Regions from separate parts of the Streptomyces sp. 5K101 genome, predicted to be linked through region 3. Evidence: riboswitches for the same ligand, from Rfam matches in the RefSeq annotation. Region 3 holds a riboswitch; each other region holds the start of a gene.
The links. Region 3 has a riboswitch for cyclic di-AMP ahead of ACLB9X_RS30395 (M23 family metallopeptidase). Riboswitches for the same ligand answer to the same signal wherever they lie in the genome.
Positions count from the first base shown of each region.

Region 1: it holds a riboswitch for cyclic di-AMP, as region 3 does, so the genes downstream of both, ACLB9X_RS21060 (NlpC/P60 family protein) here and ACLB9X_RS30395 (M23 family metallopeptidase) in region 3, are expected to answer to the same signal.
Region 2: it holds a riboswitch for cyclic di-AMP, as region 3 does, so the genes downstream of both, ACLB9X_RS32040 (M23 family metallopeptidase) here and ACLB9X_RS30395 (M23 family metallopeptidase) in region 3, are expected to answer to the same signal.

Region 1 is NZ_JBKFFO010000010.1:241,375-247,002, reverse strand. It holds gene ACLB9X_RS21070 (M23 family metallopeptidase) at 1-2, shown strand, start outside; gene pcrA (DNA helicase PcrA) at 118-2,553, opposite strand; cyclic di-AMP (ydaO/yuaA leader) riboswitch at 2,793-2,957, shown strand; gene ACLB9X_RS21060 (NlpC/P60 family protein) at 2,959-4,113, shown strand; gene ACLB9X_RS21055 (hypothetical protein) at 4,179-4,532, opposite strand; gene ACLB9X_RS21050 (NlpC/P60 family protein) at 4,861-5,628, shown strand, end outside.
Region 2 is NZ_JBKFFO010000031.1:13,222-18,849, reverse strand. It holds gene ACLB9X_RS32055 (GNAT family N-acetyltransferase) at 1-1,324, opposite strand, end outside; gene ACLB9X_RS32050 (HPr family phosphocarrier protein) at 1,489-1,770, shown strand; gene ACLB9X_RS32045 (GntR family transcriptional regulator) at 1,964-2,641, opposite strand; gene ACLB9X_RS32040 (M23 family metallopeptidase) at 2,896-3,663, opposite strand; cyclic di-AMP (ydaO/yuaA leader) riboswitch at 3,677-3,835, opposite strand; gene ACLB9X_RS32035 (M16 family metallopeptidase) at 4,069-5,457, opposite strand; gene ACLB9X_RS32030 (M16 family metallopeptidase) at 5,454-5,628, opposite strand, start outside.
Region 3 is NZ_JBKFFO010000025.1:15,826-21,453, forward strand. It holds gene ACLB9X_RS30390 (PrsW family intramembrane metalloprotease) at 180-1,508, shown strand; gene ACLB9X_RS30395 (M23 family metallopeptidase) at 1,670-2,719, opposite strand; cyclic di-AMP (ydaO/yuaA leader) riboswitch at 2,731-2,887, opposite strand; gene ACLB9X_RS30400 (PP2C family protein-serine/threonine phosphatase) at 3,102-4,316, opposite strand; tRNA gene ACLB9X_RS30405 (tRNA-Met) at 4,498-4,571, opposite strand; gene ACLB9X_RS30410 (N-acetylmuramoyl-L-alanine amidase) at 4,816-5,628, shown strand, end outside.

The DNA.
Region 1 (5,628 bases), on a different contig from region 3:
AAGCGGCGGGCAGCCGACAGCAAGCACGGAACGAGGCGGGGCCGCGGCCCCGCCTCGTTCCGTTGTCAGAGGATCTGGTCAGAGTTCCTCGTCAGAGCCTCGCGTCAAAGCTTCGCGTCAGAGCTTCTCGACGGGCGCGTACCGCAGCAGCAGCCGCTTCGGCTTCTCGTCCCCGAAGTCGATCGTCGCCTGCGCGTCCGAACCCGACCCCGCCACGGCGACCACGGTCCCCAGACCGAACTGGTCGTGCGTGACCCGGTCGCCCACGGACAGCGCGATCACCGGCTTGTCGTTGGTGCGCCGCGTGGCGAAGCCGGAGGCACCGCCGCGGGAACGCGACGACGACAGCGATGACGTGATGCCCGACGTCGGTCCGGCCGGTGCGGTCATCGGGCCGGTGCGCTTCCACTCCACGTGCACGCCCGGGATCTCCTCCAGGAAGCGCGAGGGCGGGTTGTACGACGGCTGGCCCCAGGCACTGCGCATCGAGGAGCGCGTGAGGTACAGGCGCTCGCGGGCGCGGGTGATGCCGACGTACGCCAGGCGCCGCTCCTCCTCCAGCTCCTTGGTCTGGCCGAGCGCCCGCATGTGCGGGAAGACGCCGTCCTCCATGCCGGTCAGGAACACCACGGGGAACTCGAGGCCCTTGGCGGTGTGCAGGGTCATCAGCGTGATGACGCCCGTGCCCTCCGCGTCCTCGTCGGGGATCTGGTCGGAGTCGGCGACGAGCGCGACCTGCTCCAGGAACTCGGCGAGCGTGCCCGCGCCCTGCTCCTCCCCGCGGTCCTGTTCGAACTCCAGCGCCACGGCGGCCAGTTCCTGCAGGTTCTCGATGCGCGTCTCGTCCTGCGGGTCGGTGGACGCCTGGAGCTCGGCGAGATAACCCGTGCGCTCCAGAACGGCTTCGAGCACGGTGGCCGGTCCGGCGCCGGACTCGGCGATGGTGCGCAGCTCCTCCATCAGCACGTTGAACCGCTTGACGGCGTTCGCGGAGCGAGCCGCCATGCCGTACGCCTCGTCGACACGGCGGAGCGCCTGCGGGAAGGTGATCTTCTCGCGGAGGGCGAGGGCGTCGATCATCGCCTCGGCGCGCTCGCCGATGCCGCGCTTCGGCACGTTCAGGATCCGGCGCAGCGGGACGTTGTCCTCGGGGTTGGCGAGCACGCGCAGGTAGGCGAGGACGTCCCGGACCTCCTTGCGCTCGTAGAAGCGCACCCCGCCGACGACCTTGTAGGGCAGGCCGACGCGGATGAAGATCTCCTCGAAGACACGGGACTGGGCGTTCGTCCGGTAGAAGACGGCGACGTCGCCGGCCCTCGCCTCGCCCGCGTCGGTGAGCCGGTCGATCTCGTCGGCGACGAACTGGGCCTCGTCGTGCTCGGTGTCCGCGACGTAGCCGGTGATCTGGGCGCCCGCGCCCGCGTTCGTCCACAGGTTCTTCGGGCGGCGGGACTGGTTGCGCTCGATGACCGCGTTGGCGGCGGACAGGATCGTCTGCGTGGAGCGGTAGTTCTGCTCCAGGAGGATCGTCGTCGCGTCCGGGTAGTCCTCCTCGAACTGGAGGATGTTGCGGATGGTCGCGCCGCGGAAGGCGTAGATCGACTGGTCGGCGTCGCCGACGACGCACAGCTCGGCGGGCTCCAGGTCCTCGTACCCCTCGCCCACCAGCTCGCGCACGAGCGTGTACTGGGCGTGGTTGGTGTCCTGGTACTCGTCGACGAGGACGTGCCGGAAGCGGCGCCGGTAGTGCTCGGCGACGTCCGGGAACGCCTGGAGCAGGTGCACCGTGGTCATGATGATGTCGTCGAAGTCCAGGGCGTTGGCCTCGCGCAGCCGCGCCTGGTACATCCGGTACGCCTCTGCCAGGGTCTTCTCGAAACCGTCGGCGGCCTGGTCGGCGAAGGTCTCCTCGTCGATCAGCTCGTTCTTCAGGTTGGAGATCTTGGCGCTGAAGGACTTCGGCGGGAACTTCTTCGGGTCCAGCTCCAGATCGCGGCAGACCAGCGCCATCAGGCGCTTGGAGTCGGCGGCGTCGTAGATCGAGAACGACGAGGTGAAGCCGAGCTTCTTCGACTCGCGGCGCAGGATGCGGACGCAGGCGCTGTGGAAGGTCATGACCCACATGGCATGGGCACGCGGGCCGACCAGCTGCTCGACGCGCTCCTTCATCTCGCCGGCGGCCTTGTTGGTGAAGGTGATCGCCAGTATCTGGCCGGGGTGGACGTGCCGGGTGGCCAGGAGGTGGGCGATGCGATGGGTGAGCACGCGCGTCTTGCCGGAACCGGCCCCTGCGACGATGAGCAGCGGGGACCCGGTGTGGACGACGGCGGCGCGCTGCTGGTCGTTCAGCCCCTCGAGCAGGGCGGCCGCGTCGACGGCAGGCCGGGGCGCGCCGTCGCGGTAGTACCCGTCGCGGGCCGGCGGCACGTCGTAGGCGCCCTGGAAGAGGTCGTCCGGGATCGGCTCCGGAGCCGACTCCTCGGGGGGCGGAGGGGGCTCCTCCCCGTGGGGCTGGAGATCCGCCAGGAAGCTGTCGTCAAAGAGGCTGCTCATCGCTTATCGAGTCTAGGCGGCCGGACCGACAGCCGGGCCCGCATGCCCATACGGGGCAGGTCACGTTCCGTGACCGGCCCTGCCCGGCGCGCCACGCCGGGGCGGAAATACGGCCGGCGCCGAAAAAGGTCACGAAAATGTATCGGACATATCGAACATCAACCTTCACAGCCTGCACACGAGTTGGCTAGCGTGCTCGACCAGACGGCCCGCACCCCTCCCGGCGAACCACGCCGAACGGGTCGACTCCGCCGAATTCGGGCTGCCCGCACGGCAGTTCGGAACCGGGGACCCGAACGATGCACGACCGGGGTGAATCGGACCGCCTGTCCACGGTCCGTAGGGCATCTTCCGTTCCGCCCGAACCCGACAGCTAACCCGGTAGGCGGTCCACGGAAGAAGGAGATGCCGGTCTTGGCGTCGCATCGCAGGATCCGCAGCCGCAGCGCAAAGCCCTCCCCCGCCGTCGGGTTCACGACGGCCGCCCTCGCCGGCGTCACCCTCCTGTCGACCCAGAGCGCCACCGCGGCGCCCAGCGACCCCAAGCCCTCCATCGAAGAGGTGCAGAAGAAGGTCGACGACCTCTACCGGCAGGCGGGCAGCGCGACCCAGGAGTACAACAAGGCGAAGGAGGCCACCGCCGAGAAGCGCCGCGAGGTCGACAGCCTCTTCGAGGAGGCGACCACGCGCGCGGAGAAGCTCAACGAGTCGCGTCGCGCCCTCGGCGCCTACGCCGCCGCTCAGTACCGCACCGGCGCGGTGACCCCGACGGCGGCGCTGCTGTTCGCGGACAGCCCCCAGGCGTACTTCGACCAGACGCAGCTGATGGACCGGATGACCGACCAGCAGCGGACCGCCGTCAGCGACTACGAGACCCAGCGCGCGGCCGCGGCGAAGCAGCGGGCGGAGGCGACGGAGCGGCTGGAGTCGCTGACCGACTCGCAGCAGGCCCTGCGCATCAGCAAGCAGACCGTCCAGACGAAGCTGGCCGAGGCGCGCGCCCTGCTGTCGAAGCTGACCGCCGAGGAGAAGGCGCGGCTGGCGGCGATCGAGCGCGAGAAGGAGGCGGAGGCGCGGCGCAAGGCCGAGGCGAAGGCCGAGGCGGAAGCCAGGGCGCGCGCCGAGGCGGAGGCCGAGCGGCAGCGCCGGGAGAGCGAGCAGCCGTCGCCCGAGACGGGCACCGGCACGGGAGCGGAGGACGGCTCGTACGCGGCCCAGGCCGACAAGGTCCTCGCCTTCGCCCGGGCCCAGATCGGCAAGCCGTACGTGTGGGGGGCGACCGGCCCGTCCTCGTACGACTGCTCGGGGCTCACCCAGGCGGCCTGGAAGGCGGCGGACGTCGACCTGCCGCGCACCACCTGGGACCAGGTGGAGGTGGGCCGGCGCGTGGCGACGGCGGACCTGCTCCCCGGCGACCTGGTCTTCTTCTACGACGACATCAGCCACGTCGGCATCTACATCGGCGACGGCAAGATGATCCACGCACCGAAGCCGGGCACCGAGGTCCGCGAGGAGTCCATCTACTACATGCCGATCTACGGCAGCGTCCGCCCGGTCTGACCCGGGCCGCTCACGCGCGTGCCCGGACGGCGGCGCCGTCCGGGCACGCGGGTGCCGGGAGACGGTCAGGTCCAGAGCGTCGCGATGAAGATGTTCGCGACCGTCAGGCCGCCGACGGCGCCGAAGAGCGCCTTGTCGACCCGCTCCTCGTCCCGCTTGACGTAGACCAGGCCGAGGATCACCACCAGCACCGCCAGTTTGACGCCGATCTTGAGGTTGTTCACCGTCTGGTCGTCGGCCTGGTTGAGGCCCACCAGCGCGACGCCGGTGACCAGCATCGTCAGCGCACCGTGCAGCATCGCCGGGTTGAAGCGGGCCGCGCCCTCGCCCATCGCCTTCATCTGGGTCAGGAAGCCACCCAGCAGGGAGGCGATGCCGATGATGTGCAGCGCGACGAAGACATTGATGAGTATGTCCATGGGGTGGAGCCTAAAGGGCGCCGTACCACCGTCCGGCGGCCGGGGGAGGCCGATCGCGGCGTTCGGTCGGCCGCGCGCCGCATGCGGCCGGGCACCGGCGTCCCGGCACTCGTAAAGCGGGCAGCACCGTCCAGGTTCGGACACTTCCCGTCGTCACGTCCCCGACCCGTGAGCGCCAGGTTTAGCGTCAGCGCCCAGGTGGCCGGCTCCCCATCGCCGTCGTGCAGCCGGACGGCTCGGCCGCCCCGCCGAAAGATCCGGCGGCGTACCGCTCCCCCGTGCTGTACGTCGCCGGACCGCAGGTCCGCAGGAAGGACGTGTACGCCCCGTGGCAGCGCACCAGAAACCGAAGCAGCATCCGCTCACCGGGCCGGCCGCCCGGACCGCAGCCACCCTCGCGCTCGCAGGCGCGGCGACCACGACCGCGCTCGACGGCTCGGCGCACGCGGAGCCCCGTCTCACCCCCGCCCAGCTCAAGGCCCGCGTCGACAAGCTGTACCAGGAGGCCGAGGAGGCGACCGAGAAGTACAACGGGGCCAAGGAGCGGACGGCGCAGGCCCGCAGGGCGCTCGACGAGCTGCGCGACGAGGCCGCCCGCCGGACGGAGCAGCTCAACGCCTCCCGCAACGCCCTCGGTTCCGTCGCCACCGCGCAGTACCGCTCCGGCGGCATCGATCCCGGCATGCAGCTCGCGCTGACCTCGGATCCCGACGCGTACCTGGCGCGCGCCGCGCTCGCCGAGCGGGTCGGCGAGCGGCACGCGGCCGCCGTCGCCGGTGTGCACCGCCGGCTCGTGGACCTCGGCGGGCTCAGGGCACGGGCCGGCGAACGGACGGCCGAACTGGAGCGGCATCGCCGGGAGCTGGATCGGCACAAGGCGGTCGTGCAGGGCAAACTGGCCGCTGCCGAGCGGCTGCTGGCCCGGCTGACCGCCGAGGAGCGCGCCGCGTACGACGCCGGACCGGCCGGCCTCGCCCGCGCCGATCGCTCCACCGCGCCCCGCGGCCCGCTCACGGCGCCGAACAGCCGGGCCGCACAGGCCGTCGCCTACGCCTACGGCGCACTCGGCAAGCCGTACGTGTGGGGGGCGACCGGC
Region 2 (5,628 bases), on a different contig from region 3:
GTTTGACCGCCGCCGTGCGCCGGGCGAGCCGGGTGAACTTGCGCGGGTTGCCGATGGACTCGAGGTAGAGCAGGGCGACGTCCGTGCCCGGGTCCTCGTACCAGTACTGGAGGAAGTCGTTGCCCGAGACGTCCGCGCGGTTGCCGGACGAGATGAACGACGACAGCCCCGCGCCGCGCCGGTGCAGACCCGCGAGCAGCGCGATGCCGATCGCCCCGGACTGGGTGAACAGACCGATGCGCCCGGGCGCGGGGGACTCGGGGGCGAGGGAGGCGTTGAGCCGGACGGTGTCCGCGGTGTTGATGATGCCGAAGGCGTTCGGCCCGATGATCCGCATGCCGTACGAGCGGGCCTGGCGCACCAGCTCGCGCTGGCGCTCCCGGCCCGCCGCGCCGCTCTCGGCGTATCCGGCGCTCAGGACCACGAGACCTTGGACGCCGTGCTCGCCGCAGTCGGCGACCACCTCGGTCACCCGCTCGGCGGGGACGGCGACGATCGCGAGGTCGACGGGCTCGCCGATGTCGCCGACCGAGCGGACGGCCGGAACGCCCTCCGCCTCGGTACGGCCTTCGGGGAAGGCGCTGTTCACCGCGTACACCCGCCCGGTGAAGCCGGCGCCCAGGAGGTTGCGCAGGGTGGTGCGGCCGACGCCGCCGGGCCGACGGCCCACGCCGATCACCGCGATCGAGCCCGGCGCGAGGAGACGCTGCACGGAACGGGCCTCGGCCCGCTGCTCGCGGCCGCGCTGCACGGCGAGGGACTCCTCGGTCGGTTCGAGGTCGAGGGTGAGGTGGACCGAGCCGTCCTCGAAGCTGCGCTTCTGGGTGTACCCGGCGTCCCGGAACACCTTGATCATCTTGTTGTTGGCGGGCAGGACCTCGGCCGCGAACCGCCGGATGCCGCGCTCCCGCGCGACGGCGGCGATGTGTTCCAGCAGGGCGGAGGCAATTCCGCGCCCCTGGTGGGCGTCCTGGACGAGGAACGCGACCTCGGCCTCGTCGGCGGGGGCGCCGGCCGGGCGGCCCTGTGCGTCGATCCGGTCGTAGCGGACGGTCGCGACGAACTCGCCGCCGACCGTCATCGCGAGCCCCACCCGGTCCACGTAGTCGTGGTGGGTGAAACGATGGACGTCCTTGTCGGACAGGCGCGGGTAGGGCGCGAAGAAGCGGTAGTACTTCGACTCGTCGGAGACCTGCTCGTAGAAGCTGACGAGCCGGTCGGCGTCCTCGGTGGTGATGGGCCTGATGCGCGCGGTGCCGCCGTCGCGCAGCACCACGTCTGCCTCCCAGTGATCGGGGTAAGCGTGCTCCGACGAGGTCTGCATGGGCCAAGCGTACGGCCCAGTCACGGGTCGCGTGGGTGGTTGTGGACGGGCACGCTGAGAGGGCTCGGCGGCGGTCGTGACCACCATCCGGACGCCGAAGGGAGCACGCCGGAGCGCATGAGAGACTGGTCTAGACAACCCGTTGAGACTTGAAGGGCAACACCATGGCTGAGCGTCGCGTCAATGTCGGCTGGGCCGAGGGCCTGCACGCCCGCCCCGCTTCCATCTTCGTTCGTGCCGCGACGGCCTCCGGCGTCCCGGTGACGATCGCCAAGGCCGACGGCAACCCCGTCAACGCCGCGTCCATGCTGGCCGTGCTGGGCCTCGGTGCACAGGGCGGCGAGGAGATCGTGCTGGCCTCCGACGCGGACGGCGCCGACGTCGCGCTGGACCGCCTGGCCAAGCTCGTGACCGAGGGTCTCGACGAGCTGCCCGAGACAGTCTGACGCTCGACCGCCTGCCGGTGCTCCGGCCCGTACGGGGAAGCACCGGAGAACCACGGCGAAGCCGCGGCGTTCCACGACGGAACCCGCGGCTTTTCCATTCACACCTTCGCCCGATTATTCGGGCGAGCCGAAAACAGGGTCGGCTTCGGACAGGCCTTTCGAATAAGCCCCGCTCTTGTATACGGCTCGATTGTTAATTGCGGACGCTCGCAATGTTTACGGAATGTTGCGAAGTCCTCACCCGGTCCGAGCGTCGCAGCCGGTGCGCGGCCGCCGCCCTTTCCCCGTGGAGGGCCGTGAGCGCCCGGGCCCTTTCCACGTCCCCGCGCGCCACCGCGTCCACGATCGCGCCGTGCTCGGCCCAGCACTCGGCGGGCACGGCGGGCTGGTCGACGGCGTACATCCAGGCGATCTTGTGGCGCAGCTGGGTCAGCAGGGCCGTCAGCCCCGGGCTGCCACAGGCCTGCGCGAGCGTCTCGTGGAACCAGGCGCCCAGGGAGCGCAGGTCCTCGCCCTGACCGCGGCGCGCTCTCTCCTGACCGAGCCTCACCAGCCCGCGCAGCACCTTGAGATGGGCCTCGGTGCGTCGCTGGGCGGCACGGGCGGCGCCGAGCGGCTCCAGCAGCATGCGGATCTCCAGCAGGTCGGCCGCCTCCTGCTCGGTGGGCTCGGCGACATGCGCCCCGGCGTGGCGACGGGTGACGACGAAGCCCTCCGACTCCAAGGTCCGCAGCGCCTCGCGGACCGGGACGCGGGAGACCCCGTAGCGGCGCGCGAGGTTCTCCTCGGTGAGCCGGCTGCCCCGCTCGAATACACCGGAGACGATGTCGTCGCGGATCGCCGTGCATACAGAGTGCGCGGGAATGCGCATGTCCGAACCTCCGCCTTGATCCGCGCGAAACGCAGCCGATTGACTCGTGTCCGGTGACTCTATTCCAGTCCACGGGATTTTCCGATGGCCGACCGGAATTCATGGTTGTCTTTTGGCCGGAAACGACGTCATGCGATCGCCGGGTCGGGGGTAGGACTCTCGGCTCTGCGGCACGGACCCTCTCCGGCCGGGCGGTGCCGTGGACGCGCGGAGGCCCTCGGCGTGTGCCGGGGGCCTCCGCGGGGACGGTGAGGTCAGACGCTCACGCCGCGGGCGCGCAGGTATGCGACCGGGTTGATGTCGGAGCCGTAGTCCGGCGAGGTCCGGGCCTCGAAGTGGAGGTGCGGGCCGGTCGAGTTGCCGGTCGAGCCGGAGAGGCCGATCTGCTGGCCGGGCATCACGCGCTGGCCCACCGAGACGCTGATCGACGACAGGTGGCCGTACTGGGTGTACGTGCCGTCGTTCATGCGCAGCACGATGTTGTTGCCGTACGCGCCGCCCCAGCCCGCCTCGACGACGGTGCCGGCGCCCACGGCCACGACCGACGTGCCGAACGCGGCACGGAAGTCGACGCCGGAGTGGCTGCCGGAGGACCACAGGGATCCACCGGCCTGGTAACCGGTGGTCACGAACGAGCCGGCGACGGGCAGCTGGAAGGAGTTCAGGCGGCGGCGCTCGGCCTCACGGGCGGCGCGCTCCTTGGCCTCACGGGCCTCCTTCGCACGCGCCTCGGCCTTGCGCTTCGCCTCGGCCTTCGCCCGGGCCTCGGCGGCCGCCTCGGCGGCCTCCTGCTTCTGGGCGGCGGCCTGGTCGGCGATCTCGTCGGCGAGGGACCCCATGGAGACGATCTGGGTGAGGCCGGTGTCCTCGACGGAGGGCTCGGCGTCGGCGGCGAACGCCGGGGAGGCGAGGCTTCCGATGACGCCGGTGGTGGCCAGAGTCGCGACGCCGGCGATGTTCCGGCTCCTGCGCGTCAGACGGCTCGGGGCACGGTGCTTCCCGGTGGCACGGGTGAACGCCATGAAAAGGCTGGTCCTTTCCTTCCTTCTCGCCTACCGGGTTAGCTGACGGGTTCGGAGCAGGAAGGTCTCCTACGGGCCCCTCCGCGCGGGCGGAGGCGTCCGATTCACCCCAGGGGACTGGGTCCCCGGCTCCCCCGGCTCGCGCCTGTAGGGGACTCGGCGATGACTGTCCGATGCCGCGGGTGCGACGTGATCCAGGCGGACAGCCGGACCGACGCTAGGCAGGTCATCTGCCAATCACCAAACGGACAGCCGGTTTTGTAGCGCATGCCACAGGGCAGACAGGCCGTCTCTCCAACAAACCGGACATAGCGCGGAACCCCGGCAAACTCCATGAAGCCGGGGTTCCGTTGGGGACGCATCCCACCCGTTGTGCGCGCTCTGACTTGATGTGCGGCTTTCGAATCAGCCCGTGACGACCGTCACTTCACCGATGCCGAGCGCCCTGACCGGCGCCTCGATCTGCGCCGCGTCGCCGACCAGCACCGTGACCAGACGGTCCACGGGGAACGCGCTGACGACCGCGGCGGTCGCCTCCACCGTGCCTGTCGCGGCCAGGCGGGCGTACAACTGCGCCTGGTAGTCGTCCGGGAGGTGCTGCTCGACCTGGTCGGCGAGCGTGGCCGCGACCGACGCCGCGGTCTCGTACTTCAGAGGGGCCACGCCGACCAGGTTCTGCACGGCCACGTCGCGCTCGGCGTCGGTGAGCCCTTCCGCCGCCAGCGTGCGCAGCACCGTCCACAGGTCCTCCAGCGCGGGACCGGTGTTCGGCGTGTCCACGGAGCCGCTGATGGCCAGCATCGAGGCGCCCGAGCCGTCCGGGGCGGACAGCAGGACCTGGCCGAAGGCCCGTACGCCGTAGGTGTAGCCCTTCTCCTCGCGCAGGACGCGGTCGAGCCGGGAGGTCAGCGTGCCGCCCAGGCAGTAGGTGCCGAGCACCTGGGCGGGCCAGACGCTGTCGTGGCGGTCGGGGCCGGTACGGCCGATGAGCAGCTGCGTCTGCACGGCACCGGGGCGGTCGACGATGAACACCCGGCCGGTGTCGTCGGCCGTGATCGCCGGCACGGGGCGGGTGGCCGTCTTGTCGCCCGTCCAGGCACCGAGGGTGTCGGCAAGGACGGCGTCCACGTCGATCCCGGTGAGGTCGCCGACGATCACGACGGTCGACGTGGACGGCCGGACGTGCGCCTCGTAGAAGGCCCGGACGGCCGCGGAGTCGATCCTCGCCACCGTCTCCTCGGTGCCCTGACGCGGGCGGGACACCCGCAGGGCCGACGGGAATAGCTCCTTGGAGAGCTGCTTGGCCGCGCGGCGGGCGGGGTTGGCCGTCTCGTGCGGGATCTCGTCGAGGCGGTTGCGGACCAGCCGGTCGACCTCGCCCGCGGCGAAGGCGGGGGCGCGCAGGGCGTCGGCGAGCAGGCCGAGGCCCTTGGGCAGCCGGGAGGCGGGGATCTCCAGGGAGACGCGGACACCGGGGTGGTCGGCGAGCGAGTCGAGCGTGGCGCCGCAGCGCTCCAGCTCGGCGGCGAACTCCTCGGCACTGTGCTTGTCGGTGCCCTCCGACAGGGCGCGGGCCATGATCGTGGCGACGCCGTCGAAACCCTCGGGCTCCGCCTCCAGGGGCGCGCCGAGGAGGATCTCGACGGCGACGACCTTCTGGCCGGGGCGGTCGCAGCGAAGCACGGTCAGCCCGTTGTCCAGGGTGCCGCGCTCGGGGGCCGGGAAGGCCCAGGGCCGGGCGGTGCCGGGCGTGGGCTGCGGGTGAAAGTCCATGGTCACGGCAGCGTCGCTCACTGGTCCGCCCCCTTGTGCTCGTCGTTCTCGTCGGACGCCGCGGCCTCGTCGCTCACGTCGCTGTCGTCGGCGGAGATGGGCTCGTAGACCAGGACGGCCCTGTTGCGCGGGTGCAGCCTGGCCTTGGCGACCGCCTGCACCTCCTCGGCGGTCACGGCGAGGACGCGCTGC
Region 3 (5,628 bases):
GGCCGCGACCGCCGCCGGACCGTGGCCGCCACGGGGCCGTGCGCGGCGCCCGGCCGCGATCGCCGCGGGGCCGTGGCCGGCGTCGCCGGGCGGACGCGGTGACGTGACTCGCACCGTCGCCAGTTGTCAGTACCTCTCGTTAGGGTCGAGAGGTGTCCCAGTCGTCTGCGTCGCAGCACATGATGGCGAGCCGCCCGCCCCATCCGGCGGTGCCCGCGTGCCGTCAGGAGCAGGACGGCGGGCCGGTCGGTGGCATGCCGCAGAGCACCGAGCGGCGCCGCCGGCTGCGCGCCGCCCGCCTGTGGCGCAGCCATGCGGTCCGGGCGGGCGTGCTGATCACGCTGCTGGCGCTGTGCGGGCTGGTGATCCTCGCGCTCGTGCGGGAACAGACCGGCACCCAGGGCTTCCTGGTCGGCCTCGGCCTCGCGACACTGCCGGTGCCGCTGCTGCTGGCGGCGTTCCGCTGGCTGGACCGCGTCGAGCCGGGCCCCTGGCGGAACCTGCTCTTCGCCTTCGCCTGGGGCGCATGCGCCGCCGCCCTGATAGCGATCATCGCGAACTCCTTCGCGACCCGCTGGATCGCCACCGCCACCGCCGATCCCGCATCCGCCGACACCCTGGGCGCGACCGTCATAGCGCCGGTCGTCGAGGAGAGCGCCAAGGCGGCGTCGGTCCTGCTCCTCTTCCTCTTCCGCAGACGGGACTTCACCGGCCTCGTGGACGGGGTCGTCGTCGCGGGCGTGACGGCGACCGGCTTCGCCTTCACCGAGAACATCCTGTACCTCGGCAACGCCTACGGCGAGGACCGGGCGTTCGGCACCTCGGGCCTCGCCTCGGTCACCGCGGCGACGTTCTTCGTGCGGATCGTGATGTCGCCGTTCGCGCACCCGCTGTTCACGGTGCTCACCGGCATCGGTTTCGGCCTCGCCGCGCTCGCCGCGCGCCGCCACCGAATTCGGCGCGTCGCGCTGCCGTTGACGGGTCTGGCCCTCGCGATGGGCATGCACGCCCTGTGGAACGCCTCGGCGTCACTGCTCGGCCCGTGGGGCTTCTACGGGGTGTACGGGGCGTTCATGGTGCCCGCGTTCGGGTTGCTGACCTGGCTGACCATATGGACCCGGCAGCGGGAGCTGCGCACGGTATCCACCGAGCTGCCGGCGTACGCGGCGGCGGGCTGGCTGGCGGCCGCCGAGCCGCAGGCGCTGTCCTCGATGCGCGCGCGCACAATGGCCCGCGACTACGCGCGGCGGACGTACGGTCCGGCCGCGGGCCACGCGGTCTCCGAGTACGAGGCGTTCGCGACGTCGCTGGCCTCCCTCCGCCACCGGGCCCACCGTGGCGCGGCGGGCCCGGACTTCGCGGAGCGCGAGCGGGAGCTGCTGCACCAGCTGTGGCGACGCAGGGACGTCGCCGCGCCGGCGCTCGTGTACGCGGCGCGGGCGACGGGCCGCGCGACCGTACCGCCTCCGCACCGCGACTACGCCGGCTACAACCCGTACCGCCGCTGACTCCGCGGCGCTCGCCTCCGCCGCCCCGCCCGCCGCACACGTCGCCGCACGGCGAGACCCCCGGCACAGCGACGCGCGCCACGGAGATCCACCCCCGGCACAAGAACGCGCGGCACGGGAGAATCCCGTACCGCGCGCGCTCGGCCCTGCCGTCGGTCGGGTCAGACCGTGAGGCCCTTGTCCCGCAGCCAGGCCATCGGGTCGAGGCCCGAGCCGCCCGGGGTGTGGACCTCCATGTGCAGGTGCGGCCCGGTGACGTTGCCGGTCGCGCCGACGCGGCCGATGGTCTCGCCCGTGGCGACCTTCTGGCCCGCGCTCGCGGTCATCGACGACAGGTGGGCGTACCAGACCTCGGTGCCGTCCGCCAGCTCAAGCACGATGCGGTAGCCGTACGAACCCGACCAGCCGGCCGACTTGATCGTGCCGCCGTGCACCGCCTTGACCGGGGTGCCCGTGGGAGCGGCGAAGTCCAGCCCGGTGTGCTGGCCGGAGGACCACATGGAGCCGGACTCGCCGTACGTGGAGGTGATCGTGTACGAGGAGGTGGGCAGCGCATAGCTCGCGGCGAGCCTGGCGAGGCGCTCCGCCTCCTCCTTGGCCCGCGCGGCCTCCTCGGCCTTCCGCTTCTCCTCGGCCGCCTGGGCCTCGGCCTCGCTCTGCTGCTTCGCCGCCGCGGCGGCGGCCTGCTCGGCGGCCAGCTTCTCGGCGGCGGCCTTCGCCTCGGCGTCCGCCTCGGCGCGCTGCTGCTCGACCTGCTGGAGGATGCGGGCGCGCAGGGCCTCGCCCGCGCCGGCCGTCTGCCCGCCGGTGGCCGTCCCGTTGTCGGCGACGGCGGTCATCGAGGTGAGCGGGGCGGCATTCGCCGCGGAACCCTCGGAGCCGGCGTCGTCGGAGATGAGGGAGCCCACGCCCGGAAGGGACGTGGCGTCGGGCAGGTTGTCCGTGATCGAGTCCGGGAGGGAGATGGAGACCGCCGGCTTCTCCTGGGCGGTCGCCATGCCACCGGCGCCGACTGCGGCGATGACGCCGACGCCGAGGACGGTGGAGCTGCGGGCGAGCCCGCCGCGCTGCTTGACGACGCGGTGCCGGCCGCGCACCGGACGGATGGATTCCGCGGTGGGATTCCATTCCTCCCACGTCCGCTCCGCGGCGTCGCCGCCGAAGTGACCGGGCGCGAACGGGGCCTCGGGGGCAGGCATGTTGGACGCCACGAAGGCGTACTCCTTTCCTTCCTTCTCGCCTACCGGGTTAGCTGACGGGTTCGGAGCAGGAAGGTCTCCTACGGGCGTCCTCGGCCGCGGACTGCGCGGCAAGTGATGCCCGATTCACCCCAATTGGTGGTTCCCCGGTTCCCTCACGGGATTCGGCGCGTGCGCACGGTGCCGCCTCTTGCGACGGCTGGGACAACCGCGCTGCGTTATCGAACGTTAATAGAAGCCAGGGCCGGATTCCAAGCTGTTCCGACTGATCGTTGACGACTGCGGCCGGGACTTACCAGGACAGAAGCAGGCGGAATCGGGCGACTTGACAACCCTTCAGATCGGCGCGTCTTCTGATGTTGTGTCAAATGTTATGCACAGTGGCACCTTACGACTACGCACCGTACGGATGTGCGGTAGGCCCTCGCCGCCCCGCGGGCCGCCCATGCGTCCGGGAGGCGCCCTCGGCGGAGACGACCGGCACCGTCCGCCGACGGACCGGCTGCCCCTCGTCCGGCCGGCCGACCGCCAGGAGCGCCATGTCGTCGGTGGCCCCACCGCCCGTGTACCGGCGCACGTCGTCGACCAGCGCGTCGAGCAGCGCGTCGGGACCGGGGAAGACACCGCCCCGGAGCCGTTCACCCGGGTCGTAGAAGACGCCCCTGGCGTCGCGCGCCTCGGACAGGCCGTCCGTGTACAACAGCAGCGTCGAGCCGGCGGGCAGCGGATACTCCTGCGCACGGTCCGGCCACATGCCCAAGTCGCTCATCCCCAGCGGCAGCGCAGCCTCGGACGGCTCCAGCACGTCCAGTCCGCCGTCGGCGTGCAGCACCAGCGGGTCGGGATGCCCGCGATTCACCAGCCGTACGGTGCCGCGCCCCGCGCCGTCGCCGGGCGGGATCTCCCCGAGCACGGCGGTGGCGAACCCCTCGACGGCCTCCACCCCCTCGCGCCGCATGCCCTCGCGCTTCAGTGCCCGCTCCAGCCTCCGCGCCACGCCCTCGAGCGAGGTCTCCTGCTCGGCCGCCTCCCCGAACGCCCCGATCAGCACGGCGACGGCCGCCACCGCCCCCATCCCCTTGCCGCGCACGTCCCCCACGATCAGCCGCACCCCGTGCGGGGTGTCCTGCACCGCGAAGAGGTCGCCGCCGATGAACGCGTCCGCCTGCGCCGCCTCGTACCTCGCCGCGATGTGCAGACCGGCGATCCGGTCCGCGGGCGTGGGCAGCACGGCGCGCTGCGCGGCTTCGGCGATCACCCGCGCCGAGGCGAGCCGCGCGCTGCTGCGCGCCACGACCCCGTTGATGAGCAGCGCGAGGGCCGCCACGGTGAGCACCGTGCTCGTCTCGGTGGCAGCGGTGATCTGAGTGATGGTGGCGTTGTAGGCGTGCAGCACTGTCGTGGCCAGGACGGCGGCGATCCCGGTGAGGAGCGTCACGACCCAGCTGACGATCGGTGCCGCGATGAGTGGGGCCGCGGCGAAGAGCGGGACCGCGGTGAACCGGGCCGGCGTCAGCAGGTCGAAGACGATGCCGCAGGCGATCATCACAGCGGGCAGGACGCGGACGAACCACGGCGCCCGGTGGCTGCTGCCCAGTTCTCGCCCCACAGGTGTTCTCCCTGCCGCTCCGCCACGGCAACGGACCGGTGCCGCGCCCCTCCCATGCTGCGCGCCCGTGCGGCAGGCGGCGACTTGCCGCGTCCGCATGCACAGAAGCCCAGGTCACGGGCGCCGGAAACGACGGTGGCCCGGCAATCGATCGTCTCGATTGCCAGGCCACCGTCTTCAGTAGCGGGGACAGGATTTGAACCTGCGACCTCTGGGTTATGAGCCCAGCGAGCTACCGAGCTGCTCCACCCCGCGTCGGTGAACACCACCTTACGCCATCCGGAGCAAGATCCACTCCCATTTACCGGTCAGGCCGCCGATCCGGCCCTGCGCGGCCGCACCCGGCCAGGGTTCGCGGCCCGCTCCGACGACGGCCGCTGCGTCCGGGCGCCCTCGTCCGTGGCCCCAACCGGGGTGAACAGTACGCCCGTTGGGTATGCCAGCACTGATCGCCGATCGTTGCGCGACCACACCGTGACGCACACCGAGAGGAGACCCGATGGCCGAACCGCTGACCGCCGACCAGCTGCTCACCGCCTTACGGAACGAGGGACTGCGCGTGGTGGAGTACCGCGAGTGGCGCACCCACAACCGCAACCACGTGGGCCCCTGGGCCCCGGTGCACGGTGTGATGGTCCACCACACCGTCACCTCCGGCACCGCGTCCTCGGTGGAGCTCTGCTACAACGGCTACTCCGGACTGCCCGGACCGCTGTGCCACGGCGTCATCGCCAAGGACGGCACCGTCTACATGGTCGGCAACGGCCGGGCGAACCATGCGGGAGCCGGCGACGACGACGTCCTGCGCGCCGTGATCGCGGAGAGCACGCTGCCTCCCGACGACGAGGCGAACACCGACGGCAACCGCCACTTCTACGGCTTCGAGTGCATCAACCTCGGCGACGGCGAGGACCCGTGGCCGGCCGCCCAGCTCGAAGCGATCGAGAAGGCGTCCGCCGCGATCTGCCGCGCGCACGGCTGGACCCACCGCAGCGTGATCGGCCACCTCGAGTGGCAGCCGGGAAAGGTCGACCCGCGCGGATTCACGATGGCGTCCATGCGCGAGCGCATCGCCGACCGTCTCGCATCCGCCCCGCCCTCCGAGGAGGACGACATGCCCGACAACTGGAATCTCGCCTCCGACACCGACACGTCGCTGCCGCCGGGCAAGTGGACCACCGTCCCGGTGGGATCGACGGACCTGCTCACGGGCGCCGTGCGCTACACCGGCTCCGTACACCTGACTCTGACGGCTCCCCCGGGCGGGACGGTCCAGGGCCGCTTCTACCACCTGCGCCCCGACGGCTCCCGC